Regions from separate parts of the Streptomyces flavovariabilis genome, predicted to be linked through region 1. Evidence: riboswitches for the same ligand, from Rfam matches in the RefSeq annotation. Region 1 holds a riboswitch; each other region holds the start of a gene.
What was found. A riboswitch is a leader RNA that binds a small molecule or an ion and turns the genes downstream of it on or off. The one in region 1 is predicted to bind cobalamin.
Positions count from the first base shown of each region.

Region 2: it holds a riboswitch for cobalamin, as region 1 does, so the genes downstream of both, IO24_RS0118235 (ABC transporter substrate-binding protein) here and IO24_RS0105050 (ribonucleoside-diphosphate reductase subunit alpha) in region 1, are expected to answer to the same signal.
Region 3: it holds a riboswitch for cobalamin, as region 1 does, so the genes downstream of both, IO24_RS0134380 (cobalamin biosynthesis protein) here and IO24_RS0105050 (ribonucleoside-diphosphate reductase subunit alpha) in region 1, are expected to answer to the same signal.

Region 1 covers NZ_JNXD01000002.1:5,601-12,109, reverse strand. Annotated here, with positions in the region: gene IO24_RS0105055 (ribonucleotide-diphosphate reductase subunit beta) at 1-327, opposite strand, end outside; gene IO24_RS0105050 (ribonucleoside-diphosphate reductase subunit alpha) at 327-2,684, opposite strand; cobalamin riboswitch at 2,809-2,948, opposite strand; gene mctP (monocarboxylate uptake permease MctP) at 3,100-4,728, opposite strand; gene IO24_RS0105040 (DUF3311 domain-containing protein) at 4,725-4,991, opposite strand; gene IO24_RS0105035 (GntR family transcriptional regulator) at 5,119-5,883, opposite strand; gene IO24_RS0105030 (extracellular solute-binding protein) at 6,195-6,509, shown strand, end outside.
Region 2 covers NZ_JNXD01000010.1:5,877-12,385, reverse strand. Annotated here, with positions in the region: gene IO24_RS0118250 (hypothetical protein) at 1-356, opposite strand, end outside; partial or broken gene IO24_RS45990 (ABC transporter ATP-binding protein) at 464-1,262, opposite strand; gene IO24_RS0118240 (FecCD family ABC transporter permease) at 1,259-2,311, opposite strand; gene IO24_RS0118235 (ABC transporter substrate-binding protein) at 2,308-3,324, opposite strand; cobalamin riboswitch at 3,394-3,580, opposite strand; gene IO24_RS0118230 (CoA-binding protein) at 3,661-4,089, shown strand; gene IO24_RS0118225 (APC family permease) at 4,223-5,827, shown strand; gene IO24_RS0118220 (4-hydroxybenzoate 3-monooxygenase) at 5,850-6,509, shown strand, end outside.
Region 3 covers NZ_JNXD01000026.1:54,576-61,084, forward strand. Annotated here, with positions in the region: gene IO24_RS0134360 (alpha/beta hydrolase) at 1-43, opposite strand, end outside; gene IO24_RS0134365 (class II aldolase/adducin family protein) at 128-859, opposite strand; gene IO24_RS0134370 (inorganic phosphate transporter) at 1,229-2,488, shown strand; gene IO24_RS0134375 (hypothetical protein) at 2,522-2,743, shown strand; cobalamin riboswitch at 2,875-3,013, shown strand; gene IO24_RS0134380 (cobalamin biosynthesis protein) at 3,117-4,052, shown strand; gene IO24_RS0134385 (cobyric acid synthase) at 4,054-5,562, shown strand; gene cobN (cobaltochelatase subunit CobN) at 5,559-6,509, shown strand, end outside.

The DNA.
Region 1 (6,509 bases):
ATAGAACTGGACGTGCACGGCCTCCTCGAAGAGCTGGCGGCTCAGATACAGCCGCGCCTCCGGGGAGTTGATGTGCTTGTACAGCGTCAGCACCAGGTTGTTCGCGACGATCGAGTCGCCCGTCGCGAAGAACGCGACCAGCCGGCCGATCAGGTGCTGCTCCGCCGGTGACAGCTTGGCGAGGTCGGTGACGTCCGAGTGGAGGTCGACCTCCTCCACGGTCCAGGTGTTCTTGATGGCGTCCCGGTAGCGCTCGTAGAAGTCCGGGTAGCGCATGGGGCGCAGGGTGAGCTCGAAGCCGGGGTCGAGGAGATTCTGGGTGCTCATTACTGGCAGGCCTCGCAGGACTCGGGGTTTTCCAGGGAGCAGGCGACCGCTTCGGGATCGGGGGCGGCCTGCGCGGGGACGGTGGCCTGGGCGGCGCGGGCGATGCGGGTCGCCGGGCGCGAACGCAGGTAGTACGTCGTCTTCAGCCCGGACTTCCAGGCGTAGGCGTACATCGAGGAGAGCTTGCCGATGGTCGGCGTCTCCAGGAAGAGGTTCAGGGACTGGGACTGGTCCAGGAACGGGGTCCTGGCCGCCGCCATGTCGATCAGGCCGCGCTGCGGGATCTCCCACGCCGTGCGGTAGAGGGCGCGGACGTCCTCGGGGATCCAGGCGAAGTCCTGCACCGAGCCGTTGGCCTCGCGCAGGGCCTCCCGGCTGCGCGCGTCCCACACGCCGAGCCGCTTCAGCTCGTCCACCAGGTAGGAGTTGACCTGGAGGAACTCGCCGGACAGCGTCTCGCGCTTGAACAGGTTGGACACCTGCGGCTCGATGCACTCGTAGACGCCCGCGATGGAGGCGATGGTGGCCGTGGGGGCGATGGCCAGGAGCAGCGAGTTGCGCATGCCGGTCGTGGCGACGCGCTCCCGCAGGGCCGCCCAGCGCTCCGGCCAGGTCAGGCGGACGCCCGTGTAGTGGTCGGGGTGCAGCACGCCCCGGGCCGTACGGGTCTTCTCCCAGGCGGGCAGCGGGCCGTTGCGCTCGGCGAGGTCGGCGGAGGCCTCGTACGCGGCGAGCATGATGCGCTCGGCGATGCAGGTGGAGAGCGCCTTGGCCTCAGGCGAGTCGAAGGGCAGGCGCAGCTTGAAGAAGACGTCCTGGAGGCCCATCACGCCGAGGCCGACCGGGCGCCAGCGGGCGTTGGAGCGGCCCGCCTGCTCGGTCGGGTAGAAGTTGATGTCGACGACCCGGTCGAGGAAGGTCACGGCCGTGCGGACGGTCTCGTCCAGCCGCTCCCAGTCGAGGCCCTCAGTCGATGTATCGACAAAGGAGCCCAGGTTGACCGAGCCCAGATTGCAGACCGCCGTCTCCCCATCGCCGGTGACCTCCAGGATCTCCGTGCAGAGGTTGGAGGAGTGGACGACGTGGCCCGGCTCGGCCGTCTGGTTGGCGGTGCGGTTGGCGGCGTCCTTGAAGGTCATCCAGCCGTTGCCGGTCTGCGCGAGGGTGCGCATCATGCGGCCGTAGAGCTCACGGGCGGGCAGCGTCTTCTTGGCGAGGCCCTTCGCCTCGGCCGCCCGGTACGCGGCGTCGAACTCCTCGCCCCACAGGTCGACCAGTTCCGGCACGTCCGAGGGGGAGAAAAGCGACCAGTGCGCGTCGGCGTTCACGCGGCGCATGAACTCGTCGGGCACCCAGTGTGCGAGGTTCAGGTTGTGCGTGCGGCGGGCGTCCTCACCGGTGTTGTCGCGCAGCTCCAGGAACTCCTCGAGGTCGGAGTGCCAGGTCTCCAGGTAGACCGCGGCGGCGCCCTTGCGGCGGCCGCCCTGGTTCACCGCGGCGACAGAGGCGTCAAGGGTCTTCAGGAACGGGACGATGCCGTTGGAGTGCCCGTTGGTGCCGCGGATCAGTGAACCGCGGGCGCGGACGCGGGAGTACGCGATCCCGATGCCGCCCGCGTGCTTCGACAGCCGGGCCACCTGGTGGTAGCGGTCGTAGATGGAGTCCAGCTCGTCCTTGGGGGAGTCGAGGAGGTAGCAGGACGACATCTGCGGGTGCCGTGTGCCCGAGTTGAAGAGGGTGGGGGAGGAGGGGAGGTAGTCGAGGCGGCTCATGAGGCCGTAGAGAGCCGCGACTTCGTCCAGCGCGCGTGCGGTGTCGTCCTCGGCGAGGCCGCTCGCCACCCGCAGCAGGAAGTGCTGGGGCGTTTCGACGACCTTGCGGGTGAGGGGGTGGCGCAGCAGGTAGCGGCTGTGCAGCGTGCGCAGGCCGAAGTAGCCGAAGCGGTCGTCGGCGCCGGTGTCGATCAGGGCGTCGAGCCGGGCCGCGTGCAGCCGGACGAACTCGGCGGTGCGGTCGGCGATGAGGCCCTCGCGGTGGCCGACCGCGACGGACTCGGTGAAGGACGTGACGCCCTGCGAGGCGGCCTCCTCGCGGATGCCGATGGTCAGCATCCGCGCGGCCAGCCGGGAGTAGGCGGGGTCCTCGGAGATCAGACCGGCCGCGGCCTCCGTCGCCAGATCACGCAACTCCGCCTCGTCGGCTCGCGCGGACCTGCCGCGCAGCGCGGCGGCGGCGACCCGGCCGGGGTCGGCGTCGGGGAGGTCGGCGGTCAGCTCGGTCAGGGTCCGCAACAGCGCGGTACCGGGAGCGTCGGGTTCTTCGGTGGCTGAGACCGGTTCGGCTGGCGCGATGGTCACGTGGGGCTCTCCCTCGCTCGGCACGGGGGCCTCGTCGAGGGCAGGGGGCAGCACACGAGCGCACGCGGCGTCGCGTCCACCGGCCCATTCCACGAGGCCCGGACGTCAGGGCGCACCGGCCGGGTGGCCGGGCGCGCTGTCGGCAGGTCCTCGGACTGACTCCTGCGCATGGCGGTTCAGGGAACAGACATGCACAAGTACACCGTTGCGGGACAGTTCCGGATTCGCACCGGATTCCCCTGCGGCGACAGCGAGCATGAGCATACATCTTGTGCCGGGCTCGGTTGGCACCCCCAGATGTTGTGTCGCGGTGGCGTCAGAGCGTCAGCTTTACGTGACAGCGGGCCGCCGTGAATCCCTCTCACGGCGGCCCGCTGCGGGCTGTGTGCGGTTGTTCGCGCAGTTTCCCGCGCCTCTAGTGGGCGCTACCGGCGGTGGCCGGCGGAAGCTCCACCTGGACCCCGGGGTCCCCCGCGTCCGCCGTGTAGTCCTCCGGCTTGGTCTCGTCGATGCCGTCGGGGGCCTTCAGTGCCCTCAGGACGAAGGTCAGGACCACCGTCACCACCACGTTCAGGACGAACGCCGTGAGGCCGATGTAGCCGATCTCGCCGATGCCCGGGATCTCCTTCGAGGAGCCGCCGAAATGCTTCTGCGTGGGCGAGGCGACGCCGTACGCGGCGGCCGTGCCGTAGATCATGCCGACCGCCCAGCCCGCGAGCAGGGCCCAGCGGTGGAACCAGCGGGTGAACAGGCCGCCGACCAGGGCCGGGAAGGTCTGCAGAATCCAGATGCCGCCCAGCAGCTGGAAGTTGATGGCGACCGTCTTGTCCATGGTGAGGACGAAGGCCAGGGCGCCGACCTTCACCAGCAGGGAGACCAGCTTGGAGACCTTGGTCTCCTGCGCCGGTGTGGCGTCCGGCTTGATGAAGTCCTTGTAGATGTTGCGGGTGAAGAGGTTCGCGGCCGCGATGGACATGATGGCCGCCGGCACCAGCGCGCCGATGCCGATCGCCGCGAAGGCCACGCCCGCGAACCAGTCCGGGAACATCGTCTCGAACAGCTGCGGAATCGCCAGCTGCCCGTTCTGCACCTTGATCCCGGCCGCGATCGCCATGAACCCGAGCAGCGCCAGCAGACCCAGCATCAGCGAGTACAGCGGCAGGATCGTGGTGTTGCGGCGGATCACCTCACGGCTCTTCGAGGACAGCGTCGCCGTGATCGAGTGCGGATACATGAAGAGGGCCAGGGCGGAGCCCAGCGCCAGCGTGGCGTACGTCCACTGTCCCGCCTCGGCCGGTACCAGCGCACCGCGCGGCGCACCCGTCGCCGGGTTGGTCTGGCTGTACGCCTCGCTCGCCTTGGCGAAGATGTCGTCGAAGCCGCCCAGCTTGATCGGGATGTAGATGATCGCCACCGCGATGACGATGTAGATCAGCGTGTCCTTCACGAAAGCGATCAGCGCGGGGGCCCGCAGACCCGACGAGTACGTGTACGCCGCCAGCACGCCGAACGCGATCAGCAGCGGCAGGTCCTTGATGAACCAGTTGGTGTCCTGGCCGCCGCCGACGCCCATCACGTCCAGCACGGCCTGGATGCCGACCAGCTGGAGCGCGATGTACGGCATCGTCGCCAGGATGCCGGTCACGGCCACCGCCAGCGACAGGCCCTTCGAGCCGAAACGGCCGCGCACGAAGTCGGACGTCGTGACGTACCCGTGCTTGTGGGAGACCGACCACAGGCGGGGGAGGAAGGTGAAGATCAGCGGGTACACCAGGATCGTGTACGGCACCGCGAAGAAGCCGGCCGCGCCCGCCGCGTAGATGGCCGCCGGCACGGCCACGAAGGTGTACGCCGTATACAGGTCGCCGCCGAGCAGGAACCAGGTGACCCAGGTGCCGAACGAGCGGCCGCCCAGGCCCCATTCGTCCAGGCTGTGCTCGTTCTCGGCCTTGCGCCAGCGCGCGGCCAGGAAGCCCATGACCGTCACGGCCAGGAAGAAGAAGATGAAGACGCCCAGTGCGACGCCGTTCACGCCGTCCTTCACTGCGACGCACCGCCCTTCGCGGCCGAGCGGGCGCGCTGGTCACGCTGCCACAGCTTGTAGGCGGTCATCGTCAGCAGGGTGGAGATGAGCACCCACGCCATCTGGTACCAGTAGAAGAACGGGATCCCGATGAAGGCCGGGTCGGTCTTGGCGTACGAGCCGACCCACAGCATGGCCACGAACGGCGCTATGAGGCAGACGGCGATGACGACGCGCATGGGCGTCACCACCGGCCCTCTGCTGACTTCCGGGGGTTGCGACATCAGGCGGCTCCGTCCCCTTGGTGATCACCTGTAATGCGCAGGCAATCTAGGTCAGGGTGTGGCGACAGCGGAACCCCTCGTCCGCAATGCGGTACCCAAATGAAATGGGCCCTCATCAGCGGTTCGGCTACTCCTGCGGCCGCTTCAACCGGGCCACGAACTTGTACCGGTCCCCCCGGTAGACCGACCGCACCCACTCCACCGGCCGGCCGTCCCGGTCCAGGGAGTGCCGGGAGAGCATCAGCATCGGCAGGCCGACGTCCGTGCCGAGCAGGCCGGCCTCGCGCGGGGTGGCCAGGGACGTCTCGATGGTCTCCTCGGCCTCCGCGAGATGGACGTCGTAGACCTCGGCCAACGCCGTGTAGAGGGACGTGTACTTCACCAGCGAGCGCCGCAGCGCCGGGAAGCGCTTCGCGCTCAGATGCGTGGTCTCTATGGCCATCGGCTCGCCGTTTGCCATGCGCAGCCGCTCGATGCGCAGCACGCGCCCGCCGGGCGTGATGTCGAGCAGCCCGGCCAGGCGGTCGTCTGCGGTGATGTAGCCGATGTCCAGCAGCTGCGAGGTGGGTTCGAGGCCCTGGGCGCGCATGTCCTCGGTGTACGAGGTCAGTTGCAGTGCCTGCGAGACCTTCGGCTTGGCGACGAAGGTGCCCTTGCCCTGGATGCGTTCCAGCCGGCCTTCGACGACCAGCTCCTGCAGCGCCTGGCGCACGGTGGTGCGCGAGGTGTCGAACTCCGCCGCCAGGGTGCGCTCGGGCGGGACCGGAGTGCCGGGCGCCTGCGTCTCCGTCATGTCGAGCAGGTGCTTCTTCAGACGGTAGTACTTGGGCACGCGTGCGGTACGGACGGGCACCCCGTTCTCGTTCTCCGCACTGCTGACGTCGGTGCTCATGCTCCGCCTTCCCGGCTGGGTCTGCCGACACGATCCCACTTGTATACCGTCGGCGCCTCTTTTGGTCTAGTCCACCATTCCCTGTGGTCTACCCGCAGTATGCCGTGTCCGCCGGGGTTTTCGCTGGGTTCTTACTTAAAGGTTCCTGCATATGTAGGTCGCATAACGGCTGGTCAGCGCCTTCTCGTCGCCCTTGACAGGTCTCCTGGCCTGGTCCAAGCTCCCCGTACTGGTCTACACCATTGGTCCAGGCCCGGCCCCACGTTCACTGCGGGAGCCAGGGGGGTTGTGGGATCCCTGAGGAGGGTGGCGTGAAGCGCAAGCTGACAGCCGCGATCGGTATCGCGGGCATGATGGTCTCCATCGCGGCGTGCGGGGGCGAGGGTGACGGGGGATCCGACAAGGGCGCGGACGCCAAGGAGCTGACCGTCTGGCTCACCGTCGACGCCCAGAACAACTGGCCGGAGCTGGTGAAGGCCGCCGACGCCGCCGTGAAGAAGAAGCACCCCGGCGTCAAGATCGACCACGAGTACTACGGCTGGCCCGACAAGAACGCCAAGCTCGACGCCGTCCTCGCCACGGACAAGGTCCCCGACGTGGTCGAGATGGGCAACACCGAGATGCTC
Region 2 (6,509 bases), on a different contig from region 1:
TCCACCGGCGCGACGGCGATCCGCACACCGTCGGGCACCGCCCCGCCCTCGGCGGTGACATGGACGACCTGGGCCTCGCCCAGGCCCGCACCGGCGTCGGGACTGTCCTCGAAGGGGTGGATGCCGAGCGCCGCGGCGCCCGCGCGCAGCTCCGGTTGCCGGCGGCCGCCGGCCAGCAGGGCCCAGACCGGTGTGCCGCCGAGTTCCAGGGTCCGGACGAGCAGGTCCCCGACGAGCAGCACCCGCAGGTTCGTCGAGTCGGAGCCGGAAGCGTGCACCACGACACGGGTCAGGCCCCGGCGGGCCGGGGCGGCGTCGACCGGCTCGCGGGTTCGGGCGTCGATGATGCGCAGCACGAGGTGAGCGTAGGCGGGCGGGCGGGCGGGCACGCGCAGGCAGGTTCGGCGTTTTCCGGCCACCGTGGCGACAATCGCCCCACCAATGGCGTGCCGGCCCGCTCCTCTCAGCCCAGCGTGCCGAGGAACCGCACATGGGGCCGCCCCTCGGGTCCTTCGCGGCTGACGGCGGCCCGCACCCCGTACACCTCGGCGATGAGCCCGGCCGTGAGGACGTCCTCGGGGGGGGCCTCCCGCCACGACCCGCCCCGCGGACAGCACGACGACCCGATCGCAGTACATCGCCGCGAGGTTGAGGTCGTGCAGGGCGACGACGGTGGTGACCGGCAGGCCCGTGACCAGGGTGAGCAGGTCGAGCTGGTGGTGGATGTCGAGGTGGTTGGTGGGCTCGTCGAGGAGGAGTTCGCGGGGTTCCTGGGCGAGCGCGCGGGCGATCTGCACCCGCTGGCGTTCGCCACCCGAGAGGGTGTGCCAGAGCCGGCCGGAGTGGGCGTCGAGGCCCGTGCGCTCCAGGGCGGCGCGCACGGCCCGCTCGTCGTCCGCGGAGGCGGGTGTCCAGGCCCGGCGGTGCGGGACCCGGCCCAGCCGCACGATGTCCTCGACCGTCAACTCGACCTGGGTGTCCGACTGTTGCTCGACCACGGCGAGGCGGCGTGCGACCGTGCGGCGGGGCAGGTCGCTCAGCGGTGTGCCGTCGAGGGTGACGACTCCGGAGGTCGGCATGAGCAACCCGGCCAGCAGCCGCAGCAGTGTGGACTTGCCGGAGCCGTTGGGACCGAGGACGCCGACCGTGGAGCCGGTCTTCGGGGCGAGGGCGACGCCGTCCAGGATGAGACGCCCGTCGGCACGGCGGCTGACCCGGTCGGCCCGCAGCCCCGCCTCCGCCGTCGCACCTGCGCCACTCACCGCGCCCTCCGCGTCCGGTACAGCACCGCCACGAACGCCGGCACGCCGATCAGCGACGTCACGACCCCCACCGGAATCTCCTGCGGATCGAGGACCGTTCGGGCCAGGGTGTCCACCCATACGAGGAACACCGCTCCCGCGAGGGCGGTGACCGGCAGCAGCCGCGTGTGCCCGGGGCCGGTCAGGGCCCGGGCGGCGTGCGGCAGGACCAGTCCGACGAAGCCGATCGCCCCGGCCGAGCTGACCAGCGCGGCCGTGAGCAGGGCCGTGGCGCACAGCAGCACCAGGCGGGTGCGGGCGACGGACACCCCGAGGGCGGCCGCCGCGTCCTGCCCGAAGGCGAAGGCGTCGAGGGTACGGGCGTACGACAGGCACACCACGAGCGCCACGGCCAGCACCGCCAGGCACAGCCATACGTCGGTCCAGCCGGCGCCGCCGAGCGAGCCGAGGAGCCAGAACAGCACGCCGCGGGTGGTCTCGGCGTCGGCGGAGGTCATCACGACGAAGGAGGTGAGCGCGGAGAAGAGCTGCATGGCGGCGACGCCCGCGAGGACCACCCGGTCGGTGGTGCCGCCGAGGGTGTGGCTGAGCAGCAGCACCAGCGCGAACGACAGCAGGGCGCCGAGGAACGCGCCCGCGGACACCGAGAGGGCACCGCCGCCCGCGCCGAGCACGACCACGAGGACCGCTCCGGTGGAGGCGCCGGAGGACACCCCGAGCACGAAGGGGTCGGCGAGCGGGTTGCGCAGCAGCGACTGCATCACCGCCCCGCAGACGGCGAGTCCGGCTCCGCACACGGCCGCGAGCAGGGTGCGCGGCAGCCGCAGCTGCCAGACGATCCCGTCCCGGATCGGCGTCAGCTGCGAGCTGCCGAGGCCGAGATGGGCTGCCACGACGGACCAGACGTCGCCGACGCGGATGTCGGCGGGACCGATGGTGAGGGTCACGGCGAGGGACGCGGTCAGCGCGACGGCCCCGGCCGCCCCCAGGGCGAGCCCGGACCCGCGCCGGGGCCGGACCCCGGCACCCGGCCGACCTTGGGCGGTCACTTCACCAGCCCGGACCGGCGCAGCCCGGCGGCCACCTGCTCCACGCCCTCGACGGTGCGGATGGTCGGGTTCATGGCCTGCCCGCTGAGCAGCACGTACCGCTTGTGCCGGACGGCGTCCATGTTCCTGGTGACCGGGTTGGACTCCAGGAAGGCGATCTTCTTCGCGGCCGACTCCGCGGTCTGCGACTTACGGGTCAGGTCGCCGATGACGAGGACGTCGGGGTCGCGGTCGGCGACCGTCTCCCAGTTGACCTGCGGCCACTCCTCGTGCGTGTCGTCGAAGACGTTCTTCGCGCCGAGGGCCTGGGTGATGATGCCGGGTGCTCCGCAGCAGCCCGCCATGTAGGGCGACTCGGAGTTCGCGAACCAGTAGAGGAGGGTGACGTCGGAGGCGTCGATGCCCGCCGTGGCCTTCTTCATGCGCTGCCGGAGGGACGACACGAGTGCGTCGCCGCGTTCCTTCACCCCGAACACGGTCGCGAGGTCATGTACTTCGCCGTAGACGGTGTCGATGCCCAGAGCCTTGTCGCGTGCGCCGTCACCGCCGCCCGAGTTGTCCTTGCCGGCGCAGTCGGACGGGGAGACGTAGGTGGGGACGCCGAGCTTCTCGAACTGCTCGCGGGTGGCGACGCCGCCTTTGCCGAGGGTGGAGACGAACGACGCGGCGACGAAGTCGGGCTCGGTGTCCAGGACGCGTTCGAGGGACGGGTTGTTGTCGGCGATGCGCGGCACCTCGGCGTCGGCCTTCTCCAGCCCCTTCATCACGGGGTCGGTCCAGGTGGCCGTGCCCGCGAGGCGGTCGGCCAGGCCGAGGGAGAGCAGGATCTCGGTGGTGCCCTGGTTGAGGGACACGGCGTGCTGCGGCGCGGCCGCGACGCGGACCTCGTGCCCGCAGTTGGAGAGCGTGACGGCGGCCTTCGCGTCGGTGGAGTCGGCGCCGCCGCAGCCGGTCAGGAGCAGGGAGCCGGCCGCGAGCAGGGCAGCGGCACGGGCGGGTGGAGCGAGGGGCACGGGAACCAGTCCTCAGTCGTCGAGGGCCCATTCGCGGAGCCCGGTCGTACGGTGCTCCCCCGCCGCGTGCGGCCGCGGGGGCCGCCAGCAGGTCTTCGGACTCGGGTTCATCCGGTACGGGACGCCTTCCCGGACGACCGAGTCGTCCAGTGGCCGAGGCCCCGCCCGTCCCCCTCACCGCTGCGCGTCAGTTCCGGATTCGCACCGGATTCCCTGACCCACGTACATGGGTTCGACTGGCCTCGGCAAGCTATCACGGAGGCTCTCGGGGAATCACCGCGCACTCCGCGTCGTTGCCGGGAGAGCAGTTCGTCACGACTCTCGAGGAGGCCGCCGGTGTACGGCGACGAGGCAGCGGTCCGCAGGATCCTCACCGAGCTCGGCGACACGTGGGCGGTGGTGGGCCTGTCGTCGAACCGGCAGCGGGCGGCGTACGGCGTCGCCGCAGTGCTCCAGCGCTTCGGCAAGCGCGTCGTGCCGGTGCATCCGAAGGCGGAGACGGTGCACGGGGAGAAGGGGTACGCGAGCCTGGCGGACATCCCCTTCGCCGTGGACGTCGTCGACGTGTTCGTGAACAGCGACCTCGCCGGGGCCGTCGCGGACGAGGCGGCCGCCAAGGGCGCGAAGGCCGTCTGGTTCCAGCTCGGCGTCATCGACGAGGGGGCGTACGACCGGACCCGCTCGGCGGGACTGGAGATGGTGATGGACCGCTGCCCGGCGATCGAGATCCCACGGCTGTCTCATCACCGCGTACAGGAATCCTGAAGCGTTTCCCACGAAATACCCGCGCCCGGTCAAGGCTGCACAACTCGTCTTCTTCCGCCGGCTGACCGATTCCTAACCTGAGGCCTCTTGCTCGCCGGACTCTTCGAGTTCACTGATGAGAGGCCCCGCATTCATGGAGAGAGACGGTCTGCGCCGGGACGTCGGGCTGATCGGGCTCATGTGGGCGTCGGTCGGATCCATCATCGGCTCGGGCTGGTTGTACGGCGCCGAGAAGGCCGTCGTTGCGGCCGGCCCCGCGGCGATCCTGTCCTGGCTCATCGGCGCCGTGGCGATCGTGCTGCTGGCCCTGGTGCACGCGGAACTCGGCGGCATGTTCCCGGTCGCGGGCGGCACGGCCCGCTACCCGCACTACGCGTTCGGCGGACTGGCGGGCATGTCCTTCGGCTGGTTCTCCTGGCTCCAGGCGGCGACGGTGGCCCCGATCGAGGTCGAGGCCATGATCGGCTACGCCGGGCACTGGCACTGGGCGCAAGGCCTCCAGCACGCGCAGGACGGGACGCTGACGACGAGCGGCTTCGTCGTCGCCGTCCTGCTGATGGCCGTGTTCGTCGTCGTCAACTTCCTCGGCGTGCGGATCCTGGCCCACACCAACAGCGCCGCCACCTGGTGGAAGGTGGCCGTGCCGCTGGCCGCGATCTTCATCATCGCGGCCGGCAACTTCCACCCGGGCAACTTCACCGAGCACGGCTTCGCCCCGTTCGGCGCCCACGGGGTGCTGAGCGCCGTCAGTTCCAGCGGCATCATCTTCGCCCTGCTGGGCTTCGAGCAGGCGATCCAGCTGGCGGGCGAGAGCCGCGACCCGCAGCGGGACCTGCCGCGCGCCACGATCGGCTCGGTCGCCATCGGGGCGGCCATCTACGTCCTGCTCCAGGTCGTCTTCATCGCCGCCCTGCCGCTGAGCTCCTTCGCGCACGGCTGGACCAGGCTCGACTACCCCGGCATCAGCGGTCCGTGGGCGGGGCTCGCGACCCTGGTGGGACTCGGCTGGCTGAGCGTGGTGCTGTACCTGGACGCGGTGGTCTCCCCGGCCGGCACCGGCCTGATCTACACGACGGCCACGTCGCGCGTCTCCTACGGACTGGCCCGCAACGGCTACGCGCCGAAGCTCTTCGTCCGCACCGACGCGCGCGGTGTGCCGTGGTTCGGGCTGATCGTGTCCTTCGTGACCGGCGTGGTCTGCTTCCTGCCGTTTCCGAGCTGGCAGCAGCTGGTCAGCTTCATCACCTCGGCGAGCGTGCTGATGTACGCGGGCGCCCCGCTGGCCTACGGCGTCTTCGCGGACCGGCTGCCGCACCGGGCACGCCCGTACCGCCTGCCCGCCGGGAAGGCCCTCTCGCCGCTGTCCTTCGTGGTGGCCAACCTCATCATCTACTGGTCCACCTGGGACACCCTGTGGCGGCTCGGCGTGGCCATCGTCCTCGGCTACGTCCTGCTCGGCGGCTACGCCTGGTACGCCACCCGAAAGGGCCTGCCCGACGCGCCCCGCCTCGACTTCAGGGCCGCCCGGTGGCTGCCCGTCTACCTGCTGGGCATGGGCGTCATCTCCTGGCAGGGCGGCTTCGGCGGCCAGGGGCACCTCGGACTGTGGTGGGACATCCTGGTCGTCGCGGTGTTCTCGCTGGCTGTCTACTACTGGGCCCGGGCCTGCGCCTCCCCGTCCGCGGAGATCGAGCGGAGCATCGAGGAGGTGACGGTCGAGGAGGTGCCCGTGCACTGAGACCGGCCTCCATAATGTGCGCATGACCCACGCCTTTCCGCCCGCGGACTCCGGCGCCCCGCAACGCTTCCCGGTCGTTGTCGTGGGCGCCGGTCCCGCAGGTCTGACGGTCGGCAACATCCTGCGGGCCGCGTCCGTGGACTGCCTGGTGCTGGAGAGCGAGACCCGGGAGTTCATCGAACGGCGGCCCCGGGCCGGGGTCATCGAGGAATGGGCCGTACGCGGCTTGGAGAAGCGCGGCCTCGCCCGCAATCTGCTGGACCGCGCGGAACTGCACACCGCGTGCGAGTTCCGCTTCGACGGGGAGCGCTACCGCTTCCCGTACGGCGAGCTGACGGGCAGCCACCACTTCGTCTACCCGCAGCCCTTGCTGGTGACGGACCTGGTGCGCGAGTACGCCGACGTCCGGGGCGGTCACATCCGCTTCGGGGTCCGGGACGTGCAGGTCCACGACCTGGACACCGACCGGCCGTCGGTGTCGTACACCTGCCCCGAGACGGGTGAACGCCACGTCGTGCACTGCGACTTCGTGGCCGGGTGCGACGGGGCACGCGGGGCGACCCGGGCCTCACTCCCGCCCGAGCGGGTCCGGATCGCGCGGCACGACTACGGCATCGGCTGGCTTGCCCTGCTCGCCGAGGCGCCGCCCTCCGCCGACTGCGTGCTGTTCGGCTGCCACGCG
Region 3 (6,509 bases), on a different contig from region 1:
TCACGGCGGTGACGGCAACGGCCGTCGCTCTGACAATGCGCACGGCTTCAGTGTCCGGGCGGATTCCGTGGGCGACCAGTGGGCGGGAGCGGCGGGGTGATGCCCGCGGCGGCCGTGGGGGCGGCGCTCAGCCTCGCTGGCCGTAGCCGCGCAGGCGTTCCTCCACCTCGGTCAGCTGCTCCCGGGACAGCAGGCTCGGGGTCAGGCCGGGCACCGAGGCGGCGGTCAGCCACAGGCGGCACATCCACTCCAGCTGCGCGGTGCGGTCGTAGGCCTGGGCGAGGGTGGCGCCGTGGGTGACGGTGCCGTGGTTCCGCAGGAGGCAGCCGGAGCGGTCGGCGAGGGCGCGGAGCATGTTCCCGGCCAGCTCGTCGGTGCCGTACGTGGCGTACGGGGCGACCCGGACGGGTCCGCCGAGCGCCGCCGCCATGTAGTGGATCAGCGGGAGTTCGCTCACGAGCGTGGAGACGGCCGTCGCGTGCACGGCGTGGGTGTGGACGACGGCCAGGGCGCCGGTCGTGCGGTAGACCGCGAGGTGCATCGGCAGCTCGCTGGTCGGGACGAGGGTGCCGAGGACCTGCCGGCCGTCGAGGCCGACGCCGGTCACGTCGTCCGGGGTCAGCCGGTCGTAGGGGACGCCCGACGGCGTGACCAGGACGGTTTCCCCGACGCGCACCGAGACGTTGCCGGACGTGCCGACGACGAGCCCGTCCGAGACCGTCCGGCGGGCCGTCGCGACGAGGTCCTCCCAGGCACGCGCCTCCTCGGGGCGCACACTCCTGCGCCGCGCCTGCCCCGCACCCCGTCCGCCGGCCCGTGCGTGCCCCGTGCCGCGCTCGTCGCCTCGCTGCTCAGCCATGCCGCGAATCCTGCCAGGCAGGGGCTCGACGCGTCGCCAGGACTGCCAGGACGCCCAAAAGGCAGGGCGCCCGGTTCGTCTACGTCAAGGCGACCGAGTCCACCACCTGTCGCGACCCCTGCTTCGCGCGCGCCCGGCATCGCATACAACGGCGACCCTCCCGGGTGACCGGAATCTCTTCAACGGGTCACTCGATCAGCTGAAGCGGTTCGCGCGAGGCGCCTGGCCGCCGGGGCGCCGGGCCGCCGTTCCGGGGCGTCGCCCCGACCTCCTGCTGCGGTCACCCCTGCGCCCCTCCCAGTTCATCTTCCGTTCACTCAGGTTGCCTACGTTCATACAGCCAACGACCTCGAACGATTGCCTGGGTAAATGGAAAGCTTCTCGCTGATCCTCGCGATTGTGGTGGTAACCGCACTCGCGTTCGATTTCACGAACGGTTTCCACGACACCGCGAATGCGATGGCCACGACCATTTCCACGGGCGCCATGAAGCCCAAGGTTGCGGTGGCCATGTCCGCGGTCCTCAACCTGGTCGGCGCCTTCCTGTCCGTCGAAGTCGCCAACACGATCTCCAAGGGCCTCGTCGACGAGGCCGGCATCCGTCCTGAGGTCATCTTCGCCGCCCTGGTCGGCGCGATCCTCTGGAACCTGCTGACCTGGCTGGTCGGCCTGCCGTCCAGCTCCTCCCACGCTCTCATGGGCGGTCTGATCGGTGCCACGATCGCCTCGGCGGGCGTCGGCGCGGTCCACGGTGACGTGCTGGTCACCAAGGTGCTGATCCCGGCGATCGCCGCCCCGCTGGTCGCGGGCGTCGCGGCGATGCTGGCCACACGGCTGACGTACTCCCTCGGCAAGAAGGCCGACGGCGAGGCGTCCCGGAAGGGCTACCGGGCCGGCCAGATCGCCTCGGCGGGTCTGGTCTCCCTGGCGCACGGCACCAACGACGCCCAGAAGACCATGGGCATCATCACCCTCGCCCTGGTCGCCGGCGGCACCCTCGCCCCCGACTCCGACCCGCCCATGTGGGTCATCCTCTCCGCGGGCGTCGCGATCGCGCTCGGCACCTACCTGGGCGGCTGGCGCATCATCCGCACCATGGGCAAGGGCCTGACCGACCTCCAGCCGCAGCAGGGCTTCGCCGCCCAGACCTCCGCGGCCACGGTCATCCTGGCCTCCTCGCACCTCGGTTTCTCCCTGTCCACCACGCACTCCGTGTCCGGCGCGGTGATGGGCGCGGGGCTCGGCCGCAAGGGCGGCGTCGTCCGCTGGTCGACCGCGACACGGATGTTCATCGCGTGGGGTCTGACGCTGCCGGCGGCGGCGCTGGTGGGCGCTCTCGCCGAGTACGTCACCGGCTTCGGAGCCTGGGGCACCGCCGTGGTGGCCGTCTTCCTCGTCGCCTCCAGCGCGGCGATCTGGAAGCTGTCGCGGCGTGAGGTCGTCGACCACACCAACGTCAACGACATCGACGTCACCGACACCGACGAGGCGGAGCCCGCGGGCGTGGTCACCACGGCGATGGCCGCCGTGACGCCGCCGCCGGCCGGCACGCCGGCGCAGGAGCCGGTGCCGTCGTTCCCGGCCCAGGCCACCGCCGAGCGGACGCCGACCACGACCACGACGGTCTGACCCCGCCACCGGTTACAAGGAAGAGTCTCTGAGATGAAGATCGACTGGGCGGCCCTCGGCTCCGTCTTCGGCGTCAGCCTCGTGGTCACCGTGGCCCTCGTCGGCCTGTTCACCCTCGGCATCACCGGCCTGTCGCGCCGCGAGCGTGCGGTGGCGGAGGGCGGTTCCGCGGGCCTCGCGGTGACCGGCGCGTACGCGTGCTTCGCGGCGTGCGCGGCGGCCGTGGGGTACGGGATCTATCTGATCGTGGCCTGACGGCCCGACAGCACATCGTCCACCGGGCGGCGCGGGACTTCGGTCCTGTGCCGCCCGGTCGTCGTGTGTGCGGAAGGGGACGGTGTGGGGTTCTGCACACTCTCCCCTCGCAGGTCAACGGCAAGTTGACGCCGGTTCCCGGCCGTGGTGGACTGCCGGGGCCAGTACGGCGGCAGGAGAGGAAGCCGGTGAAAGTCCGGCGCGGTCCCGCCACTGTCACCGGGGTAGCAATCCCCGGGAGCCAGGAACTCTCACCGCCGGTCTCGTCGAACCAGGGCGTGGACACCCTGAGTGAGGACACATATCGCCATGCGCGGCTGCCGATCCGGTTTCAGCACCCCACCCCCGCCTGCCCTTCTGGCCGGCTGAGCCCATGGGTGCCGATCGCGTCTTCGCGTACGGCGCCGCCGCCGGTCTGATCGGTGACCTGCTGCTCGGTGATCCTCGCCGAGGGCATCCGGTCGCCGTGTTCGGGCGGGCCGCGGGTGCCGTGGAACGGGTGTTGTGGCGGGACCACCGCGGGTGGGGCGCGCTGCACACCGCCGTGTGTGCCGGAGGAGCCGTCGCCCTGGGGTCCGTCGCCGCACGTGCCGTGCGGACGTCCCCCGTCGCCTCGGTCGCGCTCACCGGAGCCGCCACCTGGGCTGTCGTCGGGGGGACTTCACTCGCCCGGGAGGCGCAGGCCATCGGGCGTGCCCTCCGTGGCGGGGACGTCGAAGCGGCCCGGGCCCGGCTGCCGCATCTGTGCGGCCGGGATCCGCAGGCCCTCGACGCCGACGGCATGGCCCGGGCCGTGGTCGAGTCCGTCGCCGAGAACACCTCCGACGCGGTGGTGGGGGCGCTGGTGTGGGGGGCAGTCGGCGGGGTGCCGGGGCTGCTCGGCTTCCGGGCCGTCAACACCCTGGACGCCATGGTCGGGCACAAGTCGGCCCGGTACCGCCGGTACGGGTGGGCCTCCGCGCGCCTGGACGACCTCGCGGGGTGGCCGGGAGCGCGGCTGACCGCCGTACTCGCCGCCCTGGCCGGGCCGGATCCGCGGGGGGCCGTGCGGGCCTGGCGGGCCGATGCGGCGAAGCATCCGAGTCCCAACGCCGGGCCCGTGGAGGCCTCGTTCGCGGGGGCGCTCGGGGTGCGGCTGGGTGGAACGCTCTCGTACGGCGGGCGGGTGGAGCACCGGCCCGTGCTGAACACACAAGGGCGTGCCGTCGGTACGCACGACGTCGAACGGGCCGTGCGGCTCTCGCGGCGGGTCACCTGGCTCGCCCTCGGGGTGTGCGCCGGCGCGCGGCTGCTGAAGAGGGGGAAATGACATGGGCGGTGGTCTTCTCGTCGCCGGCACCACCTCCGACGCCGGCAAGAGCGTCGTGACCGCCGGGATCTGCCGGTGGCTGGTGCGGCAGGGCGTCAGGGTCGCGCCCTTCAAGGCGCAGAACATGTCCCTGAACTCCTTCGTGACGAAGGAGGGGGCCGAGATCGGGCGGGCGCAGGCCATGCAGGCGCAGGCCTGCCGGGTCGAGCCGACCGCGCTGATGAATCCCGTGCTGCTCAAGCCCGGTGGCGAGCAGAGCAGTCAGGTCGTGCTGCTCGGCAAGCCCGTCGGGGAGCTGAGTGCGCGCGGCTACCACGGCGGGCGGCAGCAGCAGTTGCTCGGCACGGTCCTGGACTGCCTCGAGCAGTTGCGGGGCACGTATGACGCGGTGATCTGTGAGGGGGCCGGTTCTCCCGCCGAGATCAATCTACGGCGGACGGACATCGTGAACATGGGGATCGCCCGGAACGCCGGGCTGCCCGTGCTCGTGGTCGGCGACATCGACCGGGGCGGTGTGTTCGCCTCGTTCTTCGGGACCGTGGCGCTGCTGTCGCCCGAGGACCAGCGTTGCGTCGCCGGGTTCCTCGTCAACAAGTTCCGCGGGGACGTCTCCCTGCTGGAGCCGGGCCTGGAGATGCTGCTCGGCCTCACCGGACGGCGCACGTACGGCGTGCTGCCCTTCCGGCACGGGCTCGGGATCGACGAGGAGGACGGGCTGCGCGTGTCCCTGCGGGGAGCCGTGCGGGAGTCCGTGGTCGCCGCGCCCGTCGGCGAGGACGTGCTGCGTGTCGCGGTCTGTGCCGTGCCCCTCATGTCCAACTTCACCGACGTGGACGCCCTGGCCGCCGAGCCCGGGGTCGTGGTGCGGTTCGTGGACCGGCCGGAGGAACTCTCCGACGCCGACCTCGTCATCGTGCCCGGCACCCGCGGGACGGTCCGGGCACTGGAGTGGCTGCGCGAGCGGGGGCTCGCCGGGGCCCTGGTCCGCCGGGCCGCCGAGCAGCGGCCCGTCCTCGGCATCTGCGGCGGCTTCCAGATACTCGGCGAGCACATCGAGGACGACGTCGAGAGCCGCAGGGGCCACGTCGACGGGCTCGGGATCCTGCCCGTGCGGGTGCGGTTCGCCCGCGAGAAGACCCTCACCCGGCCGGCGGGGGAAGCCCTCGGCGAGCGGGTCGAGGGTTACGAGATCCATCACGGGGTCGCCGACGTCACCGGAGGAATCCCCTTCCTGGACGGCTGCCGGGTCGGCCAGACCTGGGGCACGCACTGGCACGGCTCACTGGAGTCGGACGGCTTCCGGCGGGCCTTTCTGCGCGAGGTGGCGGCCGCCGCGGGCCGCCGCTTCGTGCCGGCGCCGGACACCTCGTTCGCCGCGCTGCGCGAGGAGCAGCTCGACCGGCTCGGCGACCTGATCGAACAGCACGCGGACACGGACGCGCTGTGGCGGCTCATCGAGTCCGGCGCGCCACAAGGACTGCCCTTCATTCCACCGGGAGCGCCCGCATGAGCACTGTGTTGTTGTTGTCGACCGCCGACACGGACCTGCTGGCGGCCCGGGCCGCCTCCGGTGCCGACTACCGGATCGGCAACCCGACCCGGGTGGACGTCCGGGAGGAGCTGCCGGCCCTGCTGGACGGGGTGGGCATCGTCGTCGTCCGGCTGCTCGGCGGCAAACGGGCCTGGGAGGACGGGCTCGCCGCGCTGAAGGCCTCCGGCGTCCCCACCGTGCTGCTCGGCGGCGAGGCCGTGCCGGACGCGGAGTTGATGGCCGAGTCGTCCGTCCCGGCCGGTGTCGTGGCCGAGGCGCTGAGGTACCTCGTGGAGGGCGGGCCGGACAACCTCACCGAACTGGCCCGGTTCCTCTCCGACACCGTGCTGCTGACCGGCGAGGGGTTCGTCGAGCCGCGGAAGATGCCGGAGTTCGGCGTCCACGGCGAGCGCGTCCGGGTGGAGGGCCGTCCGACCGTCGGGGTGCTCTTCTACCGGGCCCACGAGCTGAGCGGCAACACCGCCTTCGTCGACACCCTGTGCGACGCGATCGAGGCACACGGCGCCAACGCCCTGCCGGTGTACTGCGGTTCGCTGCGCGGGGCGGACGAGAGGCTGTACGAGATCCTCGGCCGGGCGGACGCCCTGGTCGCCACCGTCCTCGCCGCCGGCGGCACCCATGCCTCGCAGGCCTCGGCGGGCGGCGACGAGGAGGCCTGGGACATCGGCGCCCTCGCCGAGCTGGACATCCCCGTGCTGCAGGGCCTGTGCCTGACGTCGTCGCGGCAGGCCTGGGCGGAGTCGGACGCCGCCCTCTCCCCCATGGACGCCGCCATGCAGGTGGCGATCCCGGAGTTCGACGGGCGGCTGATCACCGTGCCGTTCTCCTTCAAGGAGCAGGGCCCGGACGACGTGCCCGTGTACACCGCCGACCCGGAACGTGCCGCGCGCGTCGCCGGCATCGCC